Regions from separate parts of the Microbispora bryophytorum genome, predicted to be linked through region 2. Evidence: predicted binding sites of a transcription regulator. Region 2 holds the regulator's gene; the other holds the start of a gene.
The links. The regulator HrcA, encoded in region 2, represses chaperone genes, less so after heat shock. The targets are predictions, from matches to a motif close to TTGGCACTCTCNNNNNGAGAGTGCCAA.

Region 1 (3,406 bases), on a different contig from region 2:
CGGATCTTCGGAGCGCAGGCCGAGGGCTGCTCGCCGGTCTCCCAGGCGTTCAAGGCCGGGCAGGACGTCGTGCAGCCGGTGCGGCCCGACACCATCGCCAAGTCCCTCGCCATCGGCAACCCGGCGGACGGGCCGTACGTGCTCGACATTGCGCGGCGGACGGGCGGCGCGGTGGAGGACGTGAACGACCAGGAAGTGGTCGAGGCGATCCGCCTGCTCGCCAGGACCGAGGGCGTCTTCGCCGAGACCGCGGGCGGCGTCACGGTCGGCGTGCTGCGCAAGCTGGTGCGCGAGGGCCGCCTCGACCCCGACGCCGAGACCGTGGTGCTGAACACCGGTGACGGACTCAAGACGCTCGACGCGGTGGCCGAGCACGCCCGTCCCGCCGCCGTCATCCGTCCCTCTCTCGACGCCTTCCGTGCGGCATTCGCCAACTGAAAGCGTTTCAAAAAGCCCATCGGCAGCAACGAAAGCGAGCGAACAATGAGCGTTTCCGTGCGGATTCCGACGATTCTCCGGACGTACACCAACGGCGCCGCGGAGGTGAGCGGCGAGGGGGGAACGCTCCGCGAGGTCCTGCAGAAGCTGGACGCGGACTACCCCGGCATCGGCGGCCGCATCCTGGACGAAACGGGTAAGATCCGGCGTTTTGTCAACGTCTACGTCGGAGAAGAGGACGTCCGATTCGCCGACGGTCTGGACACCGCCACGCCGGACGGGGTGCAGATTTCGGTCATCCCCGCGGTCGCCGGAGGCTGAGCCGCCGCACCGCGGCCGAGCATCTGACATGCGCTTCTGCCGATGAAGAAGTCATGCGATGCCATGGCAAAAGGTGCAGCTCTCAACTATTCAACAGTAAAGTGAATATTCTGCGATCCTGCTTTGAGCGAACGCCAAGTAGTAGTTTGCGGATTGACTCTGTTGTCCTACGCCTTGACACGGGTATGGTCGAAGACGATCGACAAAACCGGGGGCTTCTTGGGTGTGGTCCCCAGCCCAGCAAGAGGAGTCGGAAGTGGCGCAGGGCACCGTCAAATGGTTTAACGCGGACAAGGGCTACGGCTTCATCGCGGTGGACGGTGGTAAGGACGTGTTCGTCCATTACTCGGCAATCATGATGGACGGCTACAAGGCCCTCGAGCAGGGTCAGCGGGTTGAGTTCGACATCACGCAGGGTCAGAAGGGCCCGCAGGCGGAAGCCGTACGGTCCGTCTGATCCCGTCATCGACCTTGGAAGGCCCGGCACGCGGATTTCGCGAGCCGGGCCTTCCGCTTGCTGTGTCGCCCGCTTCTTGCTGGGTCGCCCGCCGCGCTCGGCTGCTCGGGGCGCCACACCGGCCGGGTCGTGCCGGAGGTGAGCGGAGAGCACGGCCTCGTCGCGGTTGGTCGCTTCGCGCCCGTGCGCTCCTCGGTCCAGAACGCGGCCGTGCTCCTCGCCGCTCCCGCGCGCTCCTCGTCCGGAGGCCGGCCGCGCCGCTCGCGGCACCTGGGCGCTTCTCGGTCCGGGCCGGCGGCACGTCCTTTTGGGGCTCGTCGGTGCCCCCGCTCCGCTCGTCGACTCGCTGATCTGGACATAACGTCCAAGCTGGTCAGCATGGCTCCCGCTTGCACTCGCAGGGGTAGAGTGCTAAATACTTGTTTGGCACTCTGAGGTCGAGAGTGACAACAACCGGGATCGGGGCGATGGGGCTCGCGCAGGGATAGCGGGTCCGCGCCGTCGCGGGCGTCGGCTCGGTCCGTTGAAGACACCCTGCTACTGGGAGGTCTAGCCTAATGGCAGCCAAGATGATCGCGTTTGACGAGGACGCCCGGCGCGGTCTTGAGCGCGGGATGAACCAGCTCGCCGACGCCGTGAAGGTGACCCTCGGCCCGAAGGGCCGCAACGTCGTGCTGGAGAAGAAGTGGGGCGCCCCCACGATCACCAACGACGGTGTCTCCATCGCCAAGGAGATCGAGCTCGAGGACCCGTGGGAGAAGATCGGCGCCGAGCTCGTCAAGGAAGTCGCCAAGAAGACCGACGACGTCGCCGGTGACGGCACCACGACCGCTACCGTGCTCGCCCAGGCGCTGGTCCGCGAGGGTCTGCGCAACGTGGCCGCCGGCGCCAACCCGATGTCGCTGAAGAAGGGCATCGAGGCCGCCGTCGAGCGCGTCAGCGAGGAGCTGTCGAAGCTCGCCAAGGACGTGGAGACCAAGGAGCAGATCGCCTCCACCGCCTCCATCTCCGCCGCCGACCCCGAGATCGGCGCCCTCATCGCCGAGGCGATGGACAAGGTGGGCAAGGAAGGCGTCATCACCGTCGAGGAGAGCAACACCTTCGGCCTGGAGCTGGAGCTCACCGAGGGCATGCGCTTCGACAAGGGTTACGTGTCCGGCTACTTCGTGACCGACCCCGAGCGCATGGAAGCGGTCTTCGAGGACCCGTACGTCCTGATCGTCAACTCCAAGGTCTCGGCGAACAAGGACCTGCTGCCGCTGCTCGACAAGGTCGTGCAGTCCGGCAAGCCGCTGGTCATCATCGCCGAGGACGTCGAGGGCGAGGCTCTGGCGACCCTGGTCGTCAACAAGATCCGTGGCCTGTTCAAGTCCGTGGCCGTCAAGGCTCCGGGCTTCGGCGACCGCCGCAAGGCCATGCTGGGCGACATCGCCACCCTCACCGGTGGCCAGGTCATCTCCGAGGAGGTCGGCCTCAAGCTCGAGAACGCCACCCTCGACCTGCTCGGCCGCGCCCGCAAGGTCGTCATCACCAAGGACGAGACCACGATCGTCGACGGCGCCGGTGACGCCGAGCAGATCGCCGGCCGGGTCAACGAGATCCGCGCCGAGATCGAGCGCACCGACTCCGACTACGACCGCGAGAAGCTCCAGGAGCGCCTCGCCAAGCTGGCCGGCGGCGTCGCCGTCATCAAGGCCGGCGCGGCCACCGAGGTCGAGCTCAAGGAGCGCAAGCACCGCATCGAGGACGCCGTCCGCAACGCCAAGGCCGCGGTCGAGGAGGGCATCGTCCCCGGTGGTGGCGTGGCCCTGCTGCAGGCCGGCGCCAACGCGTTCGACAAGCTCGAGGTCAACGGCGACGAGGCCACCGGTGCCGCGATCGTCCGCAAGGCCCTTGAGGAGCCGCTGAAGCAGATCGCCGTCAACGCCGGCCTCGAGGGCGGCGTCGTGGTGGAGAAGGTCCGCAACCTCCCCGCTGGTGAGGGCCTCAACGCCGCGACCGGCGAGTACGTCAACATGTTCGAGTCCGGCATCATCGACCCGGCCAAGGTCACCCGCTCGGCGCTGCAGAACGCGGCGTCCATCGCGGCGCTGTTCCTGACCACCGAGGCCGTCATCGCCGAGAAGCCCGAGAAGGAGAAGGCCCCCGCCATGCCCGGCGGCGGAGACATGGACTTCTGATCCATCTGCC
Region 2 (3,406 bases):
CGCGGAGCGGCGCGCGAGCACGACGACGGTCACGATCAGCGCAGCCAGGAAGCCGACGGTGGGCAGCGCCAGCAGCGCGACGGCGCCGCCCGCCAGCAGGCCGGCCACGCCGGTGAGCTGCTTGCCGACGCCGAAGCGCACCTCGTCGCCCTCGCAGGAGAGCTGATAGGTGCCCGCCTCGGGGACGCCTGCCTCGAACAGCAGCTCCCAGGTCGTCCCGTTCAGCGTGAGGGTCTGAGAGACGGCCGGCGGGGTCAGCCGCACCCGCGGGTCGGCGCCGTCGCCGAGCTGACAGCGGACGTCGGTGGGCTGGTCGACGGCCGCGTAGATCGCCGGCTTGTCCGCCGGGTTGAGCGCGACGGTCACCGACTGCCCGCCGGAGAAGATCGTGGCGGGCGCGGCGTCGCCGAGCGTGGAGAACAGGCCGCCGGTGAACCCGCCGGCGCCCGCCACCAGCAGGACGACGAAGAGCACCCAGGAAAGGAGGATCCACAGCAGCCGGGGCCGGATCGGCAGGGAGCCGGCGTACGGCGAGGCGAAGGGGTGCGGCATCCGCAGGGTAACGTCGGCCGGCGAGGAGGTCTGGTTCTCGTGCATGGGTGAAGAGTCGACCATGCGGCTTGTGGTCGATTTGCAGCTCGCTTGTCCTGGTGCCGTCGCGTTATCGCACCACGTGGGGTGGTAGCCGTACACTTGGCACTCGGGAACACAGAGTGCCAGAGTCGGTGTTTCCAGGCACAGGGAGGTGACGATTGCTCGACGACCGCAAACTCGCCGTCCTGCGCGCCATCGTCGAGGACTACGTGTCCACCAACGAGCCCGTGGGATCCAAGGCCCTGGTGGACAGGCACAACCTCGGCGTCTCCCCGGCGACGATCCGCAACGACATGGCGGCGCTGGAGGAGCAGGGATACATCACCCAGCCGCACACCAGTGCGGGCAGGGTGCCGACCGACAAGGGATATCGCCTCTTCGTCGACCGGCTGTCGCAGATCAAGCCGCTGTCGGGCGCGGAACGCAGGGCCATCGAGACCTTTCTCGCCGGGGCGGTGGACCTCGACGAGATCGTCATGCGCACGGTGCGGCTGCTCGCGCAGCTCACCCGGCAGGTCGCGGTGGTCCAGTACCCCTCGCTCACCAGGTCGTCGGTGCGTCACGTGGAGATCGTCCCGCTCGCGGAGCGCCGGGTCATGCTGGTGCTGATCACCAACACCGGGCGGGTCGAGCAGCGTGTGGTCGACCTGCCGGAGGACATCGCCGACGACCGGGTCGCGAACCTGCGCGCCGTGCTCAACGCGTGCCTGGACGGCTGCGGCCTGTCCCGGGTGCCGGAGACCGTGGCCGACGTTCCCGAACGCCTGCCTCCCGAGGACAGGCCCGTGGCGGTCACGATCCTGTCCGTGCTGCTCGAGACGCTCGTCGAGCGGCACGAGGAGAAGATTGCTTTTGGTGGGACGGCCAACCTCGCCGCCGCCGACTTCAGCATCGGCCTGCGGGACGTGCTGGAGGCGCTGGAGGAGCAGGTCGTCCTCATCCGCCTGCTGGGAGAGACCGGCGGGCTGTCCGGACTGACCGTCCGCATCGGATCCGAGAACCCCTACAGCGGGCTACGTGGCACCTCTATCGTGGCCGCGGGATACGGTGCGGGCGACAGAGAACTGGCCCGGCTCGGAGTGCTGGGCCCGACACGAATGGACTATCCGGTGACGATGGGTGCGGTGCGCGCGGTGGCGCGTTACGTCGGCCAGATCCTGGCGGGGTCATAAGTGTCCAACGACTACTATGCGACCCTTGGCGTACGGCGCGACGCCAGCCAGGAAGAGATCAAGAAGGCGTACCGCCGTCTCGCCCGTGAGCTGCACCCGGACGTCAACCCCGATCCGGAGACCCAGGAGCGGTTCAAGGAGATCAACCAGGCGTACGAGGTGCTGTCCGACGCGGGCAAGCGCCGCATGTACGACATGGGCGCCGATCCGTTCGGCGGCGCCGCGGGGGCCGGAGCAGGCGGCTTCGGCGCGGGCTTTCCGTTCAGCGACATCATGGACGCCTTCTTCGGCTCGGCGGGCGGCACGCGGGGGCCCCGGTCCCGTGCCCGCCGCGGCCGCAACGCCACCATCAGGGTCGAACTCGACCTGTCGGAGGCGGCCTTCGGCACGACCCGCGAGATCGTGGTCGACACGGCCGTGGTCTGCGAGGTCTGCCAGGGCTCCGGGGCGGCGGCCGGCACCCACCCCGACACCTGCGACATGTGCCACGGGCGCGGCGAGGTCTCGCAGGTGACCCGTTCGTTCCTCGGCCAGGTCATGACCTCCCGTCCCTGCCCCCAGTGCGGCGGCTTCGGCAGCGTCATCCGGCACCCCTGCATGGAGTGCTCGGGCGAGGGACGGGTCAGGACCCGGCGCACGATCAAGGTCAGGATCCCGGCCGGCGTCGAGGACGGCACGCACATCCAGCTCGCCGGCGAGGGCGAGGTCGGCCCCGGTGGCGGGCCTCCCGGCGACCTGTTCCTGGAGATCGCCGAGCGGCCGCACGAGATCTTCGAGCGACGCGGCGACGATCTGCACTGCACGGTCCACATCCCGATGACCGCCGCCGCGCTCGGCACCCTGATCACGGTCGAGACCCTCGACGGACCCGAGGAGATCGACGTGCGGCCCGGCACCCAGGCCGGTCAGGTCATCCCCCTGTACGGCAAGGGCGTTCAGCGGCTCAACGAGACCGGCAGGGGCGACCTGCTGATCCACGTGAACGTCGAGACGCCGACCAAGCTTGACCCGCCGCAGGAGGAACTGCTGCGCGAGCTGTCGAAACTGCGCGGGGAGGAGCGGCCGGCCGGCAAGTTCTCCCCGGGGCAGCAGGGCTTCTTCTCCCGCCTGCGGGACGCCTTCAACGGCCGCTGAGCTGATCGCATGAGTGTTCCCGTGTTCCTGTCGGACGCGGCCGGCCAGGCGGCGGACACGATCGTCCTCGACGGTCCGGAGGGGCGGCACGCCGCCGCCGTACGCCGCCTGCGCCCGGGGGAGCGGATCGACCTGACCGACGGCGCGGGGCGGGTGGCCGAGTGCACGATCACGGCGGCCGGCCGGGACTCGCTGACCGCGGAGGTGCTGCGCCGGTTCGAGGTCCCGCCGCCCCGGCCCAGGCTGGTCGTCGTCCAGGGCCTGCCCAAGGGCGACCGGGGCGAGCTCGCGGTCGAGATGATGACCGAGGCGGGGGTCGACGTGATCGTCCCCTGGGCCGCCTCCCGTTGTGTGACCCAGTGGAAGGGCGACCGGGCCGCCAAGGCCCTCGCCCGCTGGCGCGGCACGGCCCGCGAGGCGGCCAAGCAGGCCCGGCGCTTCCACCTGCCCGTGGTGACCGAGCAGGCCACGACCGCGGCGGTCGGCTCGCTCGTCTCGGCGGCGGC

Region 1: a site for HrcA is predicted at 1,640-1,666, ahead of groL (chaperonin GroEL). Genes of this name have one in related genera too.

What each region holds. Positions count from the first base shown of each region.
Region 1 covers NZ_JBICTF010000012.1:24,401-27,806, forward strand. The annotation lists gene thrC (threonine synthase) at 1-438, shown strand, start outside; gene ACGFIB_RS31865 (MoaD/ThiS family protein) at 484-759, shown strand; gene ACGFIB_RS31870 (cold-shock protein) at 1,016-1,216, shown strand; gene groL (chaperonin GroEL) at 1,774-3,396, shown strand.
Region 2 covers NZ_JBICTF010000001.1:778,477-781,882, reverse strand. The annotation lists gene ACGFIB_RS03680 (hypothetical protein) at 1-597, opposite strand, end outside; gene hrcA (heat-inducible transcriptional repressor HrcA) at 753-1,766, shown strand; gene dnaJ (molecular chaperone DnaJ) at 1,767-2,900, shown strand; gene ACGFIB_RS03665 (16S rRNA (uracil(1498)-N(3))-methyltransferase) at 2,910-3,406, shown strand, end outside.